2 regions of the Proteiniclasticum sp. C24MP genome follow, and region 1 is predicted to be linked to the other one. Evidence: predicted binding sites of a transcription regulator. Region 1 holds the regulator's gene; the other holds the start of a gene.
The links. The regulator Rex, encoded in region 1, represses fermentation and respiration genes when NADH is low (regulators of the CRP and FNR family bind a similar motif). The targets are predictions, from matches to a motif close to ATTGTTAANNNNTTAACAAT.

Region 1 (11,601 bases):
GGACAGTCATAAGATCAAGATTCTTGGTCTCATGGTGGCAAACTTTCTTGCGGGTCTTTCCGGCGCCCTTACAGCGCAGTATCAGGGATTCTCTGATATCGGCATGGGTACAGGAAGCGCCGTTACGGCTCTTGCAGCGGTCATCATCGGATTCTCCCTTCTGAAGAAACTAAATGTATCCATGAGCGGTATCGCCATTTCAGGCGCGATTCTATATAAGGGCATTCTGGTCTTTGTACTTCGCTTCGGTCTGGACCCCAATGACTTCAAACTGGCTACGGCAGTAGCGGTGATTGTAGCCATGGGATTCACATCAGGCGCTTTCAAGCACAAGAAGAAAGCCGTAAAAAAAGCGAATTCATCTGAAGGAGGTGAGTCCTATGCTGAAGATCGAAGGCTTGTCAAAAACCTTTAACAAAGACACACCCCTGGAGAACAGGGTCATCGATGCCCTTTCCCTGAAAGTGGATCGAAAGGACTTCATAACGCTCCTTGGTTCCAACGGAGCAGGAAAATCCACCCTTCTGAACCTCATTGCAGGAACCCTGGAAGAAGAGGAAGGACAGATTATTCTGGACGGACAGGACCTTACCCCTATGAAAGCATATAAGAGAGCGAACCTCATCGGACGCGTCCATCAGGACCCGAGGCTCAGCGTATCTCCCAACATGACGCTTCTTGAAAACCTGTCCCTGGCGGATGCCAAAGGACACAGTTTCAGCCTGAAGAAGGCCATTGACCTCTCCAGGACAAGCTACTACAAAGAGCAGCTGGGTACCCTTGGCCTAGGCCTTGAGACAAAGCTTCATACAAAGATCGGCCTCCTCTCAGGAGGACAGAGACAGGCAGTTGCCCTCTTCATGGCTGTGATGAAGAAACCGAAGCTCCTCCTTCTGGATGAGCATACAGCAGCTCTTGATCCCAGAACCTCAGAAATCATCATGGGCGTCACGGAGAAGCTCATCAGCCAGGAAGAGATCACAACCCTTATGGTCACCCATAACATGAACCATGCACTATCTTATGGTAATCGCCTTCTCATGATGCATGAGGGCAGAATCGTGGAAGATCTTCGCGGAAAAGACAAAGCGGATCTCAAAGCGCAGGATGTCATCACCATGTTCAAGAAGAATGCTGAGGTCATAGAAGACCGAATGGTTCTTGGTTTATAAACAGTATATTTTCATTGACATACTCCTCCCGATGGGAAGGTCCTCCTGAAGACAACTTCAGAAGGACCTTTTCTTTGTTCCAGAATCATGCTCACTACTCCGAGTTTCCCGGTGAAAGATCTCTAGCAGCCCTACCCTCTGAACTTTCAATATGGTACCATCTATATATAATACTGATTGATATGGAGAGGAGAAGGATTTATGGCAAAATTATCCATGCAGGGAAAAGGAAATGGAGAAGAGATTGTAAACTTCATCATCGAAGAAATGGGCAGAAGCGGCATGACCGTAGAACTCATTGATTCCGTGACTCGTCAGATCGGAAACGCCATGGTCTATATCATGGTTTTCGAAAAGTATTACATGCGTTCCTCAAACCGTGCAAGCCTTACAGTGGTTGTGACAGCAGAAAATGACGCCATCATCGTGGATGCCATCGGAGCAGGTGGTGGTCAGGGCGTTGTCTTCAAGTGGTCCTGGGGTGCCGAAGAGAGCTTTGTCTCTTCCATCGAGAATATTCTTGCCGGAAAGAACTTTATCCTAATGGAGTAGAAAAACTTCGAAAAGCAGAGTCTCCTGAAGAAACCAACTTCAGGAGACTCTGCTTTTCTGTATTTGATCTGCGAAAAAACCGCCGCTTCCCTACTCAATCCGGATCTTGTTCTCTCTGGCGTAGTAGAAAAGATACTGCTGGGCTATGCCGGCCAGTTTTCCGAACTGATTCTGCCCGAATGCTCTGATCTTAGGAAGATTCGTCCCTTCTGCACCGTAGAAATGCATCATGGCTTTCTTCACCCATACATCCACAGGAAAAGCTTCCTCTTTCTTCATGGAGAAGAGCATCACGCAGTCCGCCACCTTGGCACCCACACCGCTATACCTCTGGAGCGCTTTGTGACAGAGGTCCTGTGGAAGAATCGATATGCTCTTCAGATCAAAAAGAAGATCTTCCTTCTCTTCCTCTGTCAGCACGCTTGCCTTCTCTTGCTCTCTCAGAATCTCCGCCCTTCTTATGGCCTGCACCGTCTCGTAGATGTATTTAGCGCGATAGCCTACTCCAAGGTCTCTCAGCTCCTTTTCCGTTGCCTGAGAAAGCTCCTCTGGCGTAGGAAAGGCGTAGTGCTTCTCTCCAGCAGATGCTATTTCTTTTCCGTACTTCTCACTGATTTTTCTGATGCCTTCCTTGATCTTCGGAATCAGATTGTTGGAAGAAAGAATAAAGGAGATCAGCGTCTCAAAGGGTTCCTGATTGAGCACTCTGATTCCATATCCGAATTTCACCGCTTCTTTCAGAAGCGGATCCTTGCGAAGCTCCTTCTTCACCTCTTCATACTCTCTTCCCAGATCAAAGTACTCTCTGAAGAAACCATTGAACTCATCGATGTTCACATTCTCCAGATGCACATCCGTATCTCTCAGAGATACGCTTATGACTTTACCATGGACTATCCCCTGAAATCTGGTCTCATCATCCGCATCTATTCTGTTCCACCGGAAGCACTGTCCGCATTCGAAGATGTGCTTCGGATGAAAATTCTTCACATTCCTCAGTCTGATTTCATTCTCCAGTATTTCCACTGCTTTATAGTCCATCTCTTCCTCTTTCCTTAGTCTGCCTTCCCCTTGTTCTCCAGATAGGCATGAATGCCCTTCGCCGCTTTCTTTCCTGCACTCATGGCAAGAATCACTGTAGCGGAACCTGTTACAGCATCTCCACCGGCAAAGATTCCTCTAAGAGTGGTCTCACCGCTTTCCTCATTGATGATGATGCATCCTCTTCTGTTGGTGTCGATTCCCTTTGTGGTGGATGCGATGAGCGGATTCGGTGATGTTCCTAGGCTCATGATGACACTGTCGCAGTCAATGACAAACTCACTTCCTGTAATCTCCACAGGTCTTCTTCTTCCGGAATCATCCGGTTCACCCAGCTGCATCTTCACACAGATCATGCCCTTCACAAAGCCCTTCTCATCCACAAGAATCTCCTTGGGATTGGTCAGAAGGTTCATGATGACCCCCTCTTCGATGGCATGATGCACCTCTTCCGCCCTTGCCGGGATTTCCTTCTCCGATCTTCTATAGACGATTCGAGACTCCGCACCCAGTCTTACGGCAGTTCTTGCCGCATCCATGGCTACATTGCCCGCACCCACCACAGCAACTTTCTTTCCATGACTGATGGGGGTATCGTAATCACTTCTGAATGCCTTCATGAGATTGGCACGGGTCAGATACTCATTGGCAGACATGACGCCATTGGCGTTTTCTCCCTTGATGCCCATGAACATGGGCAGACCTGCTCCGGAACCGATGAAGATTCCTTCGAAATTCTCATCCTCGATGAGACTGTCAATGGTCACTGTTCGTCCGACGATGACATTGGTCTCGATCTTCACGCCCAGATCCTTCAGCAGACTGATCTCTTCTCTTACAACGCCTTCCTTCGGCAGTCGAAACTCAGGAATGCCGTAGACAAGAACGCCGCCAGGCTCGTGAAGCGCTTCAAAAATCGTCACTTCATAACCAAGTTTCGCCAGGTCTCCTGCACAGGTAAGCCCTGCAGGACCGCTGCCAACCACAGCCACTTTTCTGCCGTTTCCAGGCAGTCTGTCCGTGTTCCTGTAGTTGTTTTCCATGGCCCAGTCTGCCACGAAGCGCTCCAGCTTACCGATGTTCACCGGTTCTCCCTTGATCCCCACAATGCAGCTTCCCTCGCACTGTTCTTCCTGAGGGCAGACTCTTCCGCAGACCGCAGGCAGATTGCTTGCCTCCCCGATGGTGTCTCTGGCACTCCTGATGTCGCCGCTTCTCAGCTCCAGTATGAATTTCGGAATGTCGATGGCCACCGGGCAGGCGCCCACACATCTGGGATTTCTGCACTGGATGCATCTTTCCGCCTCAAGAACAGCTTCCTCCAGATCATACCCATAGCTAACTTCCTTGAAATTTCTTATTCTCTCTTCCGGTTTCTGTTCTCTCACCGGCACTCTATTTTTCTTCATGCAGTATTTCCCCCAAATCGCACAGCTGTGAATGCTCATGAACCGCCTTCTGCTCCATGATGATGTTCTTCTTTCCTTCCACCGTCTTGTACATGCTCTGGCGCCTCATGGCCTCATCGAAGTTTATGAGATGCGCATTGAATTCCGGTCCGTCCACACAGGCGAATTTCACCTCATCTCCCACTGTGACTCTGCAGGCTCCGCACATGCCTGTTCCATCCACCATGATGGGATTCAGCGATACAATGGTTTCCAGGTCGTAGTTTTTCGTGAGCTGTGATACAAACTTCATCATGATCATAGGACCGATGGCGATGCAAAGATCGTATTCCTTCTTTTCCACCTCCATGAGCTCTTTCAGCTTGTCTGTCACAAGACCATGAAATCCGTAGCTTCCATCATCCGTACATACATACAGGTTCTTTGCCACTTCTTTAAATTCTTCTTCCATGATCAGTGTCTTTTCTGATCGCGTACCGATGATCACATCCACATCGATGCCTTTCTCCTTCAGCATCTTCACCTGCGGATAGACCGGTGCTGTACCTACACCACCGGCCACAAAGACAATCTTCCTCTTCAGAAGATGCTCTTTCTCATCGGTGACCACCTCGGAAGGATTGCCCAAGGGTCCGACGAAATCTCTGATTTCATCTCCCTCCGAAAGGGCTGCCAGCTTCTTCGTGGAAGCGCCCAGCGTCTGGAAGACGATGGTCACAGTTCCCTCTTCTCTGCTGTAATCGCAGATGGTCAGTGGGACTCTTTCTCCCCACTCATCCACCTTGATGATGACAAACTGTCCAGGCAGTGCAGACTTCGCCACACGCCTTGCTTCAATATCCATCAGGAATATGTTTTCAACCAGTTCCCTTTTACGCGTTATTTTATACATCTGTTTCCCCCAATACTTTAAGCCTCAAAGACTTATTTCAATCACCATATAAGTATACGGATTCTCATGGATTATTTCAACCGATACCACTGGAATTTAAGGTAATGGAAAGGAGACCTTATTCAGGTCTCCTTGCGTGAATTACTCTATTTATCCAGGTCATTCATGAGATAGACAAGTGTCAGCAGACTTTCACTCAAATGCACATTCTCAATGGATACATTTTCCGGCACCTGGATATCCAGGGGAGCAAAGTTCCATATTCCCTTTACACCATTTTCAACCAGAAGATCCGCCACTTTCTGCGCCTGTGCCTGTGGAACGCAGATGATTCCGATATCCACCTTGTTCTCTCCTAGGAAAGATTCCATCTGATCCAGATCAGATATCTCCACATCCTTGATTCTCATGCCGATGAGCTTAGGGTTCACATCAAAGATCGCCTTCAGGTCAAATCCGAACTTGTCGAATCTTGAATAATTGGCAATGGCCTGTCCGATGTTACCGGCACCGATGATCACGGTGGTGTACTTTTTGTCCAGTCCTAGAATGTGAGAGATCTCATTATATAGTTCCTTTACGTTGTATCCATAACCCTGCTGACCGAAGCCACCAAAGCAGTTGAAATCCTGTCTGATCTGAGAAGCCGTGAAGCCGATCTTTTCACTTAGTTCCTTGGAAGAAACACGATCCACATCATTTCTCAGAAGCTCAGCAAGATGTCTGTAATATTTTGGCAGTCTTTTGATGACAGCCATGGAAATGTCTTTTTTCTTATCCATCATTGCACCTCATCGTTAATTAAATTTCTAACAATATAATACCATAAAAAAGAATAACTTGTGTAGGTTTTTATCAAGGAAATTCCATTTTTCAGAAAAAATTATGAGATTGTTAGAAACCTGAACAATTTACCCACTGATTTTTCCATAATTACAGTAAAATACCTATGACACAATCAATAATAAGAAATACTGAAGTCAATGTTTTCTCTTATTGTTAATATTTCACCTTGCACATCCCTTTACTGATACATAGTGGTAATAATTTCCCAAAGCAGAAGAAACCATCTCTTCAGATGGTTTCTCTGCTTTCAAGGCATCCTTTCTGTTTTTCAGTTTTCAGATCTCCGCCTGCGTCTGCTTTTTCCGGTTGAGCCGCAGCAGAATACCTCTGCTGCGGGCTTTTCTTTCAAAGGCTTCCACTGCAGTCTTCGCCTTTTCCTTGCCTGACAGCTCCATTTCTCCTGTCTTCTCTTCGATCTGCTTCATAACGTCTTCAAGGTCGTTCATCTCCAGAAGATTCACAGAAAGACAGTAGAAGCTCTTGCGCCTGCCGTCATTGTAGTCGGAAAGAAGACGGGAAAGCAGCTCCATCTTTTCATGAAGCTCCTTCTGATAAGCATCCAGCCCAATGGTCTTCATCTTCTCAAGGTCCTTCCTCTGATTCCGATGCAGAATGAAGGAATCCACAAGCTCAATGCCCTGATACTTCTCGCAAGGATACGCTTCACAGTCGATGCAGTACGCCACACCCCCATGGTTCAAGCTGCACCGGGCGATGGCACAGGCCTGGTTCCCTTCTCCACCACCACATCCAGGACAGTATCCTCCGATATACATGGTGCAGAGTCCGCAGTTCAGTCCGCAAAGTGAAAAAAGCGGGTCGGGTCTTCTGAAATTCTTCACTGTTCTCTCCCTCCCAGAATTCAAGGAAAAAAGGGTTCCTCACAATGCCGCTTCTGCCATTCACGTCCACTTCAGCAGGGAGCCCTACCTGAAGGCATCTCTCAGAACATCCAGCACAAAATTCTGCTGAGCATTGTATCCGATATCCGGGAGGGTATCTCCATCCTGAACACCGTAGTTTGCGAAGCTGGAATGATTTCCGCCGCGAATATCCACCTCGATCATGGAGACAGGCAGCCTGACCTTTGCTTCCTCCAGATTCTCCATGTCGATGACGGAGTCTTTTGTGCCCACAAGTGAGTAGACTTTGAACGGAGCATCCCTTAGGTCTGTACCACCATCAGGATAGGCCGCCAGAAACACCAGTGCCCTGATCTTATCGGGATTCTTCTCCGTAAACCTTGCTGCTGAAACGCCACCCAGGGAATGTCCTATGATGACCCAGTCCGACAGACCTTCCTCTTCCACATATTTCTTCGCTGCCTGGTTGGATAGAATGGACAGCTTGAGCGGCGCTTTTATGATGACTGTCTTATACCCCATTCCGGCGATCTTACTGCCCAAGAGGCCATACGCTCTTTCAGAGACTCTTCCTCCAGGGTAAATGACGACGCCTCCCACAGGATTCTCTGGTGTAAACACCAGATCTCCGTCCTCAACCGTAAACTCAATTCCCTGAACCGACTGCAGCGCACTCTGCGCCGTCACGGAGGGTCTGTAATAATCATCCGCATAGATATAGATTCCTACCGATGCAAATATAAGAAGAATAAAGAGAATCCTCCCTATTCCATAGATCCATTTCGATTTTCCTGATTCCTTTGTTTTCAAGTCCCCACGCCCTCTGCCTTTCGCTTAATACTCCATGTAATTGTCTCTGTACTAAGTATACTTGATTCCAGCCCTTCCTTTAAGCTCTTTTCGTGAATTTTAAAAGATTTAGAAGTGAAACCTGCAGAAGTTTCCCCTTTCTCTCCTCTTCATAACGAGACCTATGATAGAATAGAGATAGTGAAAACACAGGAGTGTAAGAAGAAATGGTGAAAAGAGTTTTAGATAAGCAGCGTTATGTCTTTTTAGAAAAGCCGGCCATGGAAGTGCTGCAAAGAGAAGAAAATGAAATCAGAGCAGCCCAGATTGAATCCTATTTAAGTGAACTGAAAGAATTCCATCTCTCTGTCATGAAACTTTCAGAAACCCGATATGACAAGAAAACGCGGAGTCTCATGCTGAACCTGGCCATGATCCTTCTGTCGGAAGAGAAGCTCTGGGAGAAGACGAGATCCGAAAAGCGCATTCCCCTGAAGGTCTTCTCAAGAATGGTGGAGGAACCCGTCTTTGAACTGAAGGAGATGGAAAGCCACATCCTGGCCTACGCGCTTCTTCTGGAGGAGGATAAGTATCCTCTCATCCGAAGATACCTTCATTACAAGGAAGGCGCAGGAGAGGACACCTATGAAAACGGAGAGGATAAGAGCCGGGGTCTTTCTCTGCTTAGGAAAGGCAGATTCTCTTTCATCCTCACAAGCCAGGGACAGTTCATGAAAATCCGGGTGGAGGAAACCCCTTCCGGTCATGTGGCAGCCGGCAGAAAAGTAAGAAAGAAGCTGAATCTGTTCAAACCACTGCTGGTGCTTCTACTGGCTGCGCTGCTACTTGGCAGTGTCTACATCACCATGTCCAGGAGAATCACTCAGACCATCATCGTGAAAGCTGCAGGAGAGGTGAAGATGGACTTCAACTCCTTTGGAGATGTGATCCATGTCATCGGCATCGATGGCGCCGGACGGAGTTACGTTGCGAAAGCGACCTTCGAGGAGAAGGATATCGATACGGTCCTTGCTGAAATCATCGAACAGGCTTACATCAGTGAAACCATAAAGGAAAGAGCGGAAATCACGATTCTTGTTTCCGGAGAATTTCTGCCGGAGGATTTCTTCAAATCCGGAAAAACCCACGACCGGATTCTTTCTTACCAGCTCAACGCCAAAATAAACAACAACGGTTCCTTCCTCTATGTGGAATAGCAGGAAGGAAAACCCTGGAGGTATCATGACAACCATGGAAATCAGACCCTTATCAGAAGCAGAGCTTGAGCCCGGACTGTTCCGCTCCTTCAACCGCTACCAGAAAGTGACCCGGTGCTACAGAAAACACGAAGGAAGCTGGGTACTGAAGGACATCCCCTTCACGGAAGACTGGGGTCCGGAAGAATATGCCTATCTTGTACAGTGTCTGAAAAACACTGTTGCCACCGGCGGCATTGTCCTGGGCGCATTTGAAGAGGATACCCTTGTAGGATTCGCTTCCCTGGAAAGTGAACGCTTTGGTAAAGGCTTGCCCTATCTTCAGCTCTCCAGCCTTCATGTTTCCCATGAGCATCGCAGCATGGGCATCGGAAGACGACTCTTTCAGGAGATGATTCTCGATGCACGCAGAAAAGGCGCAGAAAAGCTCTACATCTCCGCACACTCTTCCGAAGAAACCCAGAACTTCTACCGCACTCTGGGATGCGTGGAAGCGGAGGAATACAATGAAAAACTGACAGCAGAAGAACCCTTCGACTGTCAGCTGGAATATATCCTGTAAACTGAAATAGGCAGCCTGACTTGAAACCGTCAGGCTGCCTTCATTTCCGCTATTCTTCTCTGTTTTACGCGTTGTAGAGTTCTTCGAAGGCACCTTCGTCGAATCCCACCACATACTGATCATCCACAAAGATGGTAGGAACACTTCTTACACCGATGCTCAGAAGTTCTTTTCTGAAAACCGGATCTGATGTGTTCTTCTCTTCATAAGGAATGTTGTTCTCCTTGAAATATTCCTTTGCAAGATCACAGTATGTACATGTGTTGGATGTGTATATTACTACTTTTTTATCCATTCTTATCCCTCCATTATTGTAAAGCTTCCATAACAGGCATCTATATGCCAGTAAATCAATTGTATCCTATTCAATGCATTTTGTCCAATTCTATCTGGACAATTCAGCAAGAAACGCCTCACCTTTTTCGCCGTATTTCAGAGCGCAGGACCTGCAGATGCATGCCTGTCTTCTGGCTTCTTCCGGAACAAGGAGAAGCAGTCCCTCAGGAAAAGTCACATCCTTGCACCAGCAGTTATTCGGATCCTTTCCATTTTCCATGTAGCAGTCATTGGGTTCCCCACACAAGGGGCAGATCGATCTATCCATTAAAAACTCCTCTCAATTTATCATTATATCCATCATAATCCCTTTTCGTCTCCATCACAATAATACTGTTCAAAAAGGTTCTCTATCATGTATAATAGGGTCTTAGGAGGTGCTTTATGGAAGAAAAGAGAATCAATAAAGCCATATCCGATACAGGATACTGTTCAAGACGTACGGCAGACAGTCTCATCGATGAGGGGCGCGTCACAGTGAATGGCGAGAAAGCAGTCATGGGACTGAAGGTCACTGAAGAAGATGAAATACGCATCGATGGAAAAATCATCAGCAATAAGCCGCCTATGGTCTACATAGCCCTCAATAAGCCCCGTGGCATCGAATGTACCACCAATCGCAAGACCAGAGGAAACATCATAGATTTTGTGAAGCACAAGGAAAGAATCTTTCCTGTGGGCAGGCTGGATAAGGATTCAGAAGGCCTTATCCTCCTGACCAACGACGGGGATATCGTAAACAAGATTCTGCGCGCCAGAAACAATCATGAGAAGGAATACATCGTCACGGTGAATAAGCCCATCACGGATGAGTTCATCCGAAGAATGTCTGGCAGGATTCCCATCCTCGGCACCATGACCCGTGAATCCAAAGTGGAGAAAATAGACGATCGCACCTTCAGAATCATTCTGACTCAGGGTCTGAACAGACAGATCCGTCGTATGACTGAATATCTCGGCTATCGGGTTGTCACACTGAAAAGAATTCGAATCATGAACATCAGATTAGGAAATCTCAAACTTGGCACATACAGAGACCTGTCGCCATTGGAGCTTAAAACTCTGAATGAACTGGTGGATGATTCCAGTAAAACCATTGATTAACCGTCAATGGTTTTTTCTTTACTCAAATTTAACTTCGAATTCATATTCCATGAATATTATCCGCACAACTGTTCATTTATGCACATTGTTAACAAAAACCTGTGGATAACTTGTGGAATTCCTGTTATTTACTTCTGTATAACTTGATGTGTTAAATAATAACAGGAATCTCTCCACAAAACGCCTTAGTTATCCACAGACTTATCCACATTTCCGTTCTCTTCTTGTGAGTAGTCTGTTCAAAACAGGAAGAAACCTCTTCTTTTCTGTGGACGCGCATTGAATCCTGTTCTTTTTTAATCTCACTCAACATCCTGCACCATTCTGAATGAACCGAACCGCAGAAGCATAATAAAAGAAACCTCCTCACCGGAAAAATCGGTTAGGAGGTTCCTTGATGTTCTGAAATTACAGGCAGTGTCTATATGATCCCATTGAGACCGCTCAGTGCCATTAAAGCCAGAGCCGCGTAGATCAGTAGAATAGGCAGTCCTCTGAACGCTTTAGGCGTATCTGATACCGCAAGTCTTTCTCTTACTGCCCCGTACAGGACAAACGCAAAGAGAAGACCGATGGGTGCTCCAATGGATGTGAAAAGCATCGGCAGGAATTCCATACCCTGATTCATCATATCCAGAATGAGATAAAGGATTGATGAGTTCACAGCAATCAGTGGAAGGACCTTGCCTACCGCCTCATACATTTCAGGCTTTCTGGATTTTACAAATCCCGTCACCGCCATGGTGACCAAAAGGACTATGAGTACATAAACCAGAAGGTTCAATACCGTAACCCCTAAAGGATCCAGGATGAAGGTG
Region 2 (11,601 bases), on a different contig from region 1:
TGGCGTTCACGGTCACTTTCCCGTTCTTGCCTTCTGCGATGAATCCTGTGACACGTCCGTCTTCCGACACCACAAGTTCCTTGGCTTCGGTTTCTGTAAGAATTTCGATTTCATCGGAATGTTCATTGATGTAGTTCATGTAGGTATTGATGTATCCGGTTCCCAGTGGTTCCACCGGCTTATGGGATCTTGGCCACAATGCACCGAGGACGGTGAATACGGTGTCCTTGAACTCCATACCTAAAGACTCCAGCCATTCGATGGTGGGGTAGGCATTCTCTACAAGCACTCGGACCAGTTCAGGGTCTCCCTGCTTGTCTCCGCCTTCATAAGTCTGGGTATAGAATTTTTCGATGGAGTCTTCAATGCCCTGTGGTGCCTGTCTCTTTTCATCCACTGCATTGAAAGCGGAGCCTGAAATGATGGTATTTCCGCCCACGTTTGGCATCTTCTCGATGAGGATGACCTTTGCTCCGTTCTGGTGCGCAGATACCGCTGCAGAAAGTCCAGCTCCACCTGCTCCGATGATGGCCACTTCCGTATCCTTTATGATATCTTCTTTGGCTGCTTCTTCGCCGGCTTCCTTCTCCTTCAGCTTTTCAGCATCTCCACCTGCTTTCACCAGCGCCATTTCAAGGGCTGCCAGAAAAGCTTCGGAGGAATAGGTGGCACCGCTCATCATATCCAGTGCCAGAGAATCCTTTTCCATGGCGGATGCGATCATAGCATCGATGGCATTGTCTCCTAGGCCCTCGGTTTCCGTGTGGTCAGCGACAATCTCTGTGATCTCGTTCTCGTTGACTGTGACCGTGAGCAGCACATCTCCGTGGAAACCTTTGGCGCTGCCTTCATAGGTTCCGGGTGTAAAGACGGATTCCTCTACAGGTGTTTCATTTCCTTCATTGGGTTCCTTTGTCTCTGGACTCGCACATGCGCCCAGGGAAACTGCCATGACCATGATCAGTGCAGCTGCAATTTTCTTTCCGATGTTTTTCATTTCTTTCCCCTCTTTCAAAATGATAAATTATAAACGAACATATTCACTGAATAGGTTCATTGAACATATTCAAGATATCATATTGTTAAAGGGTTATCAATAATTGATAAAAAATACTTATCTGTTTTCCGGAACAGATTCTATCATGTATAATGGATGTAGAGTAATGGGGGGTGGTACAGTGGAAGAAGAGAAGATGACAAAAAGACAGATGAAAGCACTGGAAACAAGAGAAAAGATCTATGATTCCGCAATTGCCAAGTTTTCAGAAAAAGGTCTGGAACGGACCTCGATCCAGGAAATCTGCAAGGATGCGAAAGTTTCCATCGGATCTTTCTATAATCATTTTGACAGCAAGGAGGACATCATCTATGAGATCTTCAAGAAAGCGGATATGAATTTCGAACAGTTCAGAGATGTGGACGTGGAGAAGAAGGGAATCAGAAATCTCATACTGGACTATATGGACTACTATGTGAGCTTTGTTCAGACCAACGACATTCGTTTCACGAAGGTTCTCTACAATACGGGGAATCATTATTTTGTCCAGGAAAAAAGACCCATGCAGGAAGTGCTGAAGAGTATACTGCGAGAACAGAATCTGAAGCTCAATGGGTATTATGTGGAAGATGCGGACATGCTTGTGGACAGATTGTTCATGGTCTCAAGAGGTGTCATTTTTCACTGGTGCCTGAAAGATGGAGTGTTTGATCTGAATGAAATGAATCGAAAACAGATGGAAATGTTGCTGGAAGCAGTTCTGGAGAAATAGCAGCATTTAAGGAAAACAGCTTCATGGAAAGAAGGGGAAACCGGAAAAATTCAAAAGAGCGAAAATTAGAAGTGTCAGCTTCTAATTTCGCTCTTTTTATGGTTTTAGAAAATGGTGCTCATACATCAGTCAGCCATGTTGAGTCCTTCAAAGTAATCGTAGGCATATCCTTCTTCCTCCTGACCGATCATTTCAGAATGATTCCGGATCTGGAACCAGAATACTTCGTCCTTGTCGTTCCTTATGGAGACCCATTCTCTGTTGTCTGTCTCCGCAAGGACAGCGCGCTCTCCGATCTGGAAGACATATCCTTCTTCGGAAGATTCTCTGGAAGGCACCGTCTTCAGTTTTTTGAGAAGAGTGACCTCCGTATCCAGAGGATAGAGTTCCTTCACTTCCTGCACCAGCTGATCTTCATCTGTAAGGAGATAGCTGTCGTCATAGAACCAGGTCTGTATGACGGCACCACGGGTTTTTGTGGTGATTCTTCCATTTCCATCCAGCACCACATCTCCAATGGTATCTGTACCCGGATATTTACCAAGGAATCCCTGGATCTCGGAGAGTCTGGTCAGATTCCTGTCTTTGTATCGGTAGAATACTGTAAGAAAGTCCGAGCTGGGACCTTCCTCACTGACGGCGATTTCAAGATAAGGATCCTCCGAGCTGATATTCACCACGTGAAATAGAGGGTCGATCATGGATCCTTCGTAGGAGATTTCTTCTTCATTGACGAAAAGAACATAGGAAATCACTTCATCATAGTAGGGGTTCGTCTTAGTTTTCAGGACAATGCGATCGGTTACCCCGTCTCCATCCAGGTCCGCTCCCGCTGCGATTTCCTTATCAAAACCTTCTTCTTGCGAAGCAGTCACTGTCTGTTTAATGTCAAACAATGGACCTTCTTCCGTTTCTGGTGCAAGAACAGGGGGTTCTTCTTCAGATACAACAGGTTCATCTCCCGCTTCATCCTCTGCAGGCCCATAGGAAGCGGTTTCCACAGGATCATTATTTTCAACCGTTCCGATGGGAGAGCCCAATTTGGAGCAGCCTATGATCAGTGCGATGAGCACTGCCACTAGGAAAAGAGTTGACAGTGATTTTTTCATGGTACTTCACCTCTTGACTTTTCTGATTCCATGATAGCTCAGAAAAGGGTGATTAAAATGACAAATTGATGAAACTCCATGAGAATCAGAAGAAATTTCAGCTATCTCCTGTTCATTTTCCGGCTCTCCAGAAAGTCCTTCATATGAGGTCTCAGCGGTTTGGAGAACATTCTTGCCATCTGCTTGGTCCAATTGTCGCTCCGATTTGCCGTGTTCCTTTTTGCGTAATATGCCTCCATGGTTTCATCGTACTTCTTAAGAAGCGCCACTTCATTACCGCTCTGATAGCTGTCTGTCTTCAGAATGATCTCCATGGGCAGACGAGGCTTCACTTCATTCTTCGACTCCGGATAGCCCAGGCACATGCCGAAAAGAGGATAGGTGTGGTCTGGAAGATCCAGAAGCTCTGAAACCACCTGAGGATTGTTTCTGATGGCACCGATATAGACACCGCCAAGATCCATGGATTCGGCTGCAAGCATGACGTTCTGGGCCATGAGAGCAGTATCCACTGTGGAGATGATGAACGCTTCCGTCTGGCCATGAACCATCTTTTCTTCATGGAGCGTCGTGGACAGCCTTGCGCGTTCCAGATCCGCAACAAAAACCAGAAACAGAGGTGCATCCACCACATGGGCCTGATTTCCGGCCAGCTCCGCAATGATCTTCCTCTTTTCGGGATCCTTCACGCGGATTACCGTATAGGCCTGGATGAAATTGGATGAGGCTACGCTTTGCCCAGCCTTTATCAGTTCATGCAGGGTTTCATCACTGATGGGGTAATCTTTGAAGTTTCGCACACTGGTGTGGCTGTTCATAAGGCTCAGTATTTCATTCATGTTTTTTCCCTCCAAGTTCTTTTAATTTTATAGTATCATATTCAGGCAGTGAAACAATTAAGTGTATAATGAAATAAAAGGAAGAATATATGATGATAGAAATCCAGTTGTCTGATAAGGAGAGGATGAATTTGATGAAGATAAAGTATGGCATCATGGGCACTGCAAGAATCATTGACCGATTTGTGGGAGCGGTAAGAGCTTCAGAGATGGGAGAAGTTCGTGCCCTAGCCTCCAGAAGTCTCGAGAAAGCGAGAGAGAGAGCAGATGGCCTTGGCATTAACACTGCCTATGGGAGCTATGAGGAGCTGGTGAAAGATCCGGATATTGATGTGATCTACGTACCGACCATCAATCATGCGCATAAGGAAAATGCCATGCTTGCCCTAGAAAACGGTAAGCATGTACTGGTGGAAAAACCCATGACATTAAGTGAAAAGGATACCAGAGAACTGTTCGATTTCGCCAGGAAGAAGAATCTCTTCATCATGGAAGCACAGAAATCGCTTTTTCTTCCTGTGACGAATGAGGTGAAGCGTATTCTAGAAAATGATGAGATCGGTAAAGTTCATTTATTTGAATATAGCATTTCCATTCCTGAAGTGGGGTTCAGATGGTTTTATGACAAGAAATCCGGAGGTGGAGCGCTATATGGAAGCGGAAACTACATACTAGCGCATGCCATGAATCTGACGGAGGAAAAGCTGACATCGGCAACAGGGCATGCCACCTTATCGGATGAAGGTGTGGACCTGCAGTGTGCCTTTGTATTAAAGTCTCAGGGCGGAGTGCTAATCGAGGGGAAAATCACGACCATGGTTCAGTCAGACAGTATCCTGCGAATTTTCGGAGAGAAAGGAAAAATTGAAATCCATGATTTCTGGAAGGCAAGAGAAGCGACGGTGGAAATCTATGGAGAGCCTGTGCGAACGATCAGCCATCCTGTGGAGTTTGAGATGGTGTATGAAGTGGACCATGTCAATGAGTGTCTGGTAAAGGGACTTCACGAGAGTCCGGTGATGAAGAGTCACTATTCCATTGAATCGGCAAAAATCACCGATGATCTGTGGACTGAATTTCTAAAAGCATCATGAAGTGCTCATGGCTATATTGTTAAAAATTAACAATATATTGAACAAGGTGGTAAGAATCAATTACATTTCATTCATAGTCCTTGTATCTCAAAATCGGTTGACATAGAATAAGGTCAATCAGAAAACCCATAAGACCTTGCCTCTTATGGAATGATTTGAGTGTAAAGGAGGATAAAAAATGATTTCAAAGAAAATAATCGGTGGAATTATGGCATCATTGATGTCGATAGCCTTACTGGCGGGATGTACGACAGATAGCGAAACCCCCGAAACACCAGGGGAAACCCCCATGGAGACACCAGCTGAGGGTGAAGACGGCCTTGAACTTACCATAGAGGAACTTGCAGAGTATGACGGACAGGATGGAAACAAAGCCTATATCGCCATAGATGGAAATATCTACGATGTGACGGAGCTTCCACCATGGTCTGGAGGCGTACACAATGACTTTCCGGCAGGACAGGACTACACGGAAGAGATCAGAGAAGTCTCACCACATGGTCTATCTCCAATTGAGGATCTGGAACCTGTAGGAAAAATAGTGGAATAACGATTCATATAAAACTACTGTATAAACGAGCAGGAACGCCTGCTCGTTTTCTCGTCGTGATAGCATTTCAGAATGAAACAGCTACTATATATATTCAATCATCCAAGGTGGAAATAATTCTTTAGTGAAATAAAATCCATATAGTAATATAATGATTATAAAGTGATTTGTTAGGGGGATGATCCGATGCTCATTGTGAAACCTGCTCTATCCAGAAAGGAAATCAACGATTTTGTGATGCTGCCTTTTCAGCTATATAAAGGTCAGGAAGCGTGGGTGCCACCGCTCATTTCTGATTTCAGAAAGTACATCATGGGGAAAAACAATGCACTCCATCAGGCGGGTGAAAATGAGAGAGTCATTGCCTATCTGGACGGAAAACCTGCAGGAAGGCTGCTTGTGGGCATCAATGATGAGCTTAATGAATATAAAGGATTCAGAGATGGATATATCGCATTGTATGAATGTATGGAGCAGGATGAAGTATCCAGAAAGCTGCTTTCCTACGCAGAAGATTTTCTCCGGAAAAGAGGAGTCAATAAAATCAAAGGGCCTTTGTCTCTTCCAGGAGGAGATGATTACAGAGGTTTCATCATTGATAATTTTGAAGATCCGACACTGATCATGAATACCTACAACAAGGAGTATTACAATAAACAGTTTCTTGATTACGGATTCAGGAAGTACTATGACTGCTACGCTTACAAAGCTTTTTTTTCAGATGAACACAAAGAACGTCTGGATAAACTCATTCCCTACGTCAAGAAGAGATACAAGTATACAGTTGAACCCCTGGATCTTAAACAGATAGATAGAGAAATCGCGGATGTGAAAGAAGTGATCAACAAGGCCATGCCTGAAGAATGGGATGATTTCATGCCGCCCACCGACGAGGAAATTCAGATCATCAAAGATCAGCTGATTCCCTTTGCAGACCCGGATTTTGTCTATATCGCACGAGATGAGAACAGAAAACCCATCGGTTTCGATATAGCACTTCCAGATTACAATCAGGTTCTGAAGAAACTGGGTGGAAGGCTCTTTCCCTTCGGGATATTCAAGTTCCTTTACTATAAAAGAAAAATCGATCGTCTGCGCATATTCACACTGTTTGTGGTGCCTGAGTATAGAAAGAAGGGTGTTACTGCAGCAATCTATTATGAGGGACTGAAGCGAGGCCTGGAGCGTGGATATAAATTTGTGGAGGGTTCCACCATCTGGGAATACAACAAACCCATGCTGAATGATGTACTGGGATTTTCAGATGAGCCTTACAAAACCTATAGAATCTACTACAAGGATCTCCTGTAGGAACCTTTGGATTTTATGAGATATGCAGCCAGAATCATTGCCTCATATGGGAATGGTTCTGGGTGCTTTTTTTCGCCTTAAAAAGCGATGAGGCGGGAAGTTTATCTTTAGTGCTTTTCATATTATCTGTATCTTTTGACTATAAGAATAATCATTCTTCTTGTTATAATGGAGTCATTAGTTTCGGGAGGTTACAAAAATGAAAAACAGAATTTTACTGAGAAATGAAGTCGACGAGAAGAGAACCTGGGATCTTTCCGCCATATACCTAAGTGAGGAGGAAGCTCAGGAAGCGGTGAAGGAACTGCGTGTGCTGACAGAGAAAATCGTTTCTGAGTATAAAGGAAATCTTATCAATGCGGAAAACATCAACACCTGCCTGGATGAAATGAGAAAGGTGAATGTGCTGAGCGGACTGATTTCAAGCTACAGATTTCTTGCGGTCAGTGTGGATATGACGGATAACGAGAACCAGTCAAAGAGCATGGAGGCTTCCAATCTGCTGTCCAATGTGAAGAGCCAGCTTTCCTTTGTGGAAGGGGAGATTCTTGAAAATGATGAATCCGTCATTGAAAAAGCCATGGAAGAAAGTGAGGAGAACAGACATTTTCTGGAAGATCTTCTGAGAGAAAAGCCTTATGCCTTGACCATAGAAGTGGAGAAAGCCCTGGCGACTCTTTCACCGGTGATGAATTCCCCTATGTCCATCTACAACAAAGCGAAGCTTCAGGATATGGATTTCGGCACCTTTGAAGTGGATGGAAAAGAATATCCGCTGAGCTTTGTTCTATTTGAAAATCATTATGACTACGACAACGACATGAAAGTAAGGCGGGCGGCTTTTGATGCGTTTTCCAGGAAGCTTAAGGATTATGAGAATACGGTAGCGGGGGTTTATCAGACACAGGTACAGAAAGAAAAAGCCATGGCGGATCTGAAGGGATTCGACAGCGTCATCGACTATCTTCTTTTTGACCAGAAAGTGACCCGTGAGATGTATGACCGCCAGATTGATGTGATCTATGAAGAACTGGCACCTCATATGAGAAAATACGCCAGACTTCTGAAGAAAATACACGGTATCGACAAGATGAGCTTCAATGATCTGAAGCTGTCTGTAGACCCCACCTATGAACCGCCCATCACCGTGGAGGAGTCCAAGGCCTATGTCAAGGACGGGCTGAAGATCATGGGCGAGGAGTATACGGAAATGATCGAACGCTCCTTCAAGGAGAGATGGATCGACTTTGTCCAGAACAAGGGAAAATCCACAGGAGCATTCTGTTCCAGCCCCTACGGAAGACATCCCTTCATACTCATCAGCTGGACGGAAAGGATGAGAGAGGTGTTCGTGCTGGCTCATGAACTGGGACATGCGGGACATTTCTATCTGTCTCAGCAGAATCAGAACATTTTCAATTCCAGACCTTCTCTGTACTTCATTGAAGCGCCTTCCACCATGAATGAGATGATCATGGCCAATTATCTGCTGAAGCAGAATGAGGAGAAGCGTTTCAGAAGATGGGTGCTGTCCTCTATGATCTCGAGAACCTACTACCACAACTTCGTGACCCATATGCTGGAAGCGCACTATCAGAGAGAAGTGTATAAAATCATCGATGCCGGCGGAAGCGTCCATGCGAAGAAGCTCAACGAGCTGAAAAGGGAAACACTGGAAAAGTTCTGGGGTGAAGAAGTGGAAATCAATCCAGGAGCCGAGAATACCTGGATGAGGCAGCAGCATTACTACAAAGGACTCTACCCCTATACCTACAGCGCAGGACTCACCATAGCCACAGAAGTTTCAAAGCGAATTCTACGTGAAGGAGAAGTGGCTGTAGAAGACTGGAAGAATGTGCTGAAGACCGGCGGGAAAATGGATCCGGTGGAACTGGCAGCCATGGCAAAGGTGGATATCACTACAGACCAGCCTCTGAAAAACACCATTGCCTATATCGGAGAAATCATCGATGAAATTGAGAAACTTACAGAGGAACTTGGAGATCATCTGTAATTTTAATAAAAGGTTTACATATTCTTGATGATTATCGGTTTGATTTGCTTAATAATAGTATGTGAGAGAAGTTTTTATGGAAATGATATAGGAGTGATAGAAATTTCAGCACCTCGATGAGGACCTGATCATTACTGTAAGGACGATCCCAGAATAAATGCGAGAAGGAGAATGAACAATGAGAAGACTGATTAATGACCCTTATGAAGTAGTAGAGGAGATGCTGTCCGGGTATGTGAAAGCACATCCCGATTATGCGAAACTTCTGGAACATGATGGCAGAGTCGTGGTGACAACCAGACCTGCAGAAGGAAAAGTAGGTGTGATCATAGGCGGAGGATCTGGCCATGAACCACTGTTCCTCGGATATGTCGGAGAAAATTTTGCGGATGCGGCAGTCATCGGTAACATCAACACCTCTCCTTCACCTGAACCTTGCTACAATGCTGTAAAAGCAGTGGACCAGGGTAAAGGATGCATCTATCTTTATGGAAACTACGCCGGTGACGTGATGAATTTCGATATGGGTGCAGAAATGGCTGCAGAAGACGGAATCCGCGTGGAGACGGTCCTTGTGACAGATGACGTGGTTTCCTCTGAAAACATCGAAGACAGAAGAGGAATCGCCGGAGACCTGTTTGTATTCAAGGCAGCTGGTGCTGCTGCTGCAAAAGGACTAGATCTGGACGCTGTTGTGGCTGCTGCAAAGAAATGCAATGACAATACAAGATCCATGGGTGTGGCATTATCCTCCTCCACGATTCCTGTAAAGGGTGGAACCATCTTTGATATGGAAGATGGAGACATGGAGATCGGTATGGGTATCCATGGAGAACCTGGTGTAAGAAGAGGTAAGATTGAGCCTGCTGACCAGGTGGTAGATGAAATCATGGAACATATTTTCAAGGATTTCGAACTGAAGGAAGGCGATGAAGTCTATACACTGGTCAACGGACTGGGTGGACTGCCACTGATGGACCAGTACATCATCAACAACCATCTGGAAGAAGTGCTGACGAATAAGGGCATCAAGGTCTACAAGGCACTGGTAGGAAACTACGCAACGTCCATGGACATGATCGGTATGGGCATCACCATCGTCAAGGTGGATGATGAGCTGAAGGAACTTCTGGACTATCCAGTAGATACTCCATACATGAGCATCAGATAACAGACAGAAACATAGAATCATCGGAATATCCGCTGCACGGGATGTGGCGGATATTCTTCAATTACTGATGGGGCTTTTTGGAAACGGAAAGATTTGTGTGTATAATAAAGTCAGGACTAGAATTTGAGGAGGATACGAAATGATGTACAATAAAGAGTTTTTCAGGAATTTCATTGTCAGACTGATCCCTATGTTCGAGGAGCATCGAGATTATCTCTCAAAGCTTGATTCAGACATCGGAGATGGAGACCATGGCATCAATATGTCCATTGGATTCAGAGAAGTGGAGAAGCAGCTGGACAAACTGTATGAAGAAACGGAGGATATTTCCAGTTTCTACAGAAAAGTGGGCATGATCATACTCGGAAAGGTGGGCGGCGCAGCAGGTCCCCTTTATGGCAGTCTTTTCATGAAGGCCGGGGATGATGTGAAAGGCAAAAACGAGCTGACCTTTGAAGAACTGGTGGGATTCATCGAGAACGGCATCAAATCCATCGAGATGAGAGGGAAAGCTGTGGTTGGAGACAAGACCATGGTGGATGCATTAAGACCTGCCATTGACCGTATGAAGGAGTCATTGGATTCAGGCAAGGAAGACATTGAAATATTCGAAGCCTTCGTCAATGAGCTGAAAGAAGGCTCTGACAGGACCATTCCGCTGATTGCTAAGAAAGGAAGAGCCATGAGACTTGGAGAAAGAGCCATCGGATTCAGAGATCCGGGATCCTTCTCTTCCTACCTGATCTACAAAGAAATGCTGGATGAGATGAAGAATCTGGCAGAAGGGTGATGGGAATGAAAAGAAAGCCCATTGTCGGTATGAGCCTGAAAATCTATGTGAATAAGATGGAACAGGCAGTATCCATGGCAAAGGAAGTCATGGAAAAAATGGACGCAATAGAAGATGTGGATGTTTTTCTCATTCCTTCCATGGGGACAGTTTATCCCGTAGCAAAGGTGCTGGAGGGTTCCAGTATTCTATATGGCGTACAGAACATTGCTCCTAAAGAGAATGGAGCCATGACAGGAGAGTTTTCCATAGAAAGCGCACTGGATCTCGGGTGTCATCTGGTGGAGCTGGGACATGCAGAGAGAAAATCCGTTTTCAGAGAAGATTACCAGATGATCAATGAGAAGATAAGACTAACCATCCGGAAAGGTCTCATGCCCATCGTGTGTGTAGGAGAAACGGATAGAAGCCCGGAGAGAAAGAAGGAACTTAGAAGCCAGATCAGCGAACTGCTGAAGGGTCTTGAAGGTGAAAGCTTATCGGGTCTTGTGCTTGCCTATGAGCCTGAATGGGCTATAGGCAAGGAAAAACCGGCGGAACCGGACTATGTTCATGGGTCCATGCGCATCATCCGAGAGATTCTCACAGAACTTTATGGAGCAGCGGTCAGCGAAAGAATCAGACTCATTTACGGCGGTTCAGCCAACAAGGAGAACGCAAAGAAGCTTGTTTCCTCAGAAGATATTGATGGCCTGTTCATCGGACGATTCGGACATGACATCGCGAATTTTGAGGAAATCGTGCAGAACGTAAGAGAAACAAAGGAGGAAAAATCATGAAAATCGCAATAGGATGCGACGAGATGGGATTTGAACTGAAGAATCATATCATCGGCGTACTCAAGGACAACGGATATGAATATGAGGACTTTGGGTCCTTTGAGAATGAGAAAGTGCTCTATCCGAACATAGCGGAAAAAGTGGCGAAAGAGGTGGCGGCAAAGAACTTCGACAG

Region 2: ACHAL6_RS09725 (flavocytochrome c) is a predicted target of Rex. The motif match lies at 1,079-1,098, and genes of this name have one in related genera.

Annotation. Positions count from the first base shown of each region.
Region 1 covers NZ_JBINJW010000005.1:20,131-31,731, reverse strand. Annotated here, with positions in the region: gene ACHAL6_RS05770 (ABC transporter permease) at 1-415, shown strand, start outside; gene ACHAL6_RS05765 (ABC transporter ATP-binding protein) at 381-1,172, shown strand; gene ACHAL6_RS05760 (DUF6054 family protein) at 1,374-1,724, shown strand; gene ACHAL6_RS05755 (DNA-3-methyladenine glycosylase family protein) at 1,815-2,765, opposite strand; gene gltA (NADPH-dependent glutamate synthase) at 2,780-4,174, opposite strand; gene ACHAL6_RS05745 (sulfide/dihydroorotate dehydrogenase-like FAD/NAD-binding protein) at 4,161-5,066, opposite strand; gene ACHAL6_RS05740 (redox-sensing transcriptional repressor Rex) at 5,213-5,848, opposite strand; gene ACHAL6_RS05735 (DUF3795 domain-containing protein) at 6,188-6,754, opposite strand; gene ACHAL6_RS05730 (alpha/beta fold hydrolase) at 6,839-7,585, opposite strand; gene ACHAL6_RS05725 (hypothetical protein) at 7,792-8,781, shown strand; gene ACHAL6_RS05720 (GNAT family N-acetyltransferase) at 8,807-9,343, shown strand; gene ACHAL6_RS05715 (glutaredoxin family protein) at 9,408-9,638, opposite strand; gene ACHAL6_RS05710 (cysteine-rich CWC family protein) at 9,729-9,947, opposite strand; gene ACHAL6_RS05705 (pseudouridine synthase) at 10,064-10,783, shown strand; gene ACHAL6_RS05700 (Rnf-Nqr domain containing protein) at 11,205-11,601, opposite strand, start outside.
Region 2 covers NZ_JBINJW010000012.1:60,981-72,581, reverse strand. Annotated here, with positions in the region: gene ACHAL6_RS09725 (flavocytochrome c) at 1-997, opposite strand, end outside; gene ACHAL6_RS09720 (TetR/AcrR family transcriptional regulator) at 1,179-1,769, shown strand; gene ACHAL6_RS09715 (hypothetical protein) at 1,895-2,878, opposite strand; gene nfsA (oxygen-insensitive NADPH nitroreductase) at 2,980-3,717, opposite strand; gene ACHAL6_RS09705 (Gfo/Idh/MocA family protein) at 3,852-4,811, shown strand; gene ACHAL6_RS09700 (cytochrome b5 domain-containing protein) at 4,990-5,361, shown strand; gene ACHAL6_RS09695 (GNAT family N-acetyltransferase) at 5,548-6,672, shown strand; gene pepF (oligoendopeptidase F) at 6,872-8,686, shown strand; gene ACHAL6_RS09685 (dihydroxyacetone kinase subunit DhaK) at 8,865-9,857, shown strand; gene dhaL (dihydroxyacetone kinase subunit DhaL) at 9,997-10,647, shown strand; gene ACHAL6_RS09675 (triose-phosphate isomerase family protein) at 10,647-11,426, shown strand; gene ACHAL6_RS09670 (RpiB/LacA/LacB family sugar-phosphate isomerase) at 11,423-11,601, shown strand, end outside.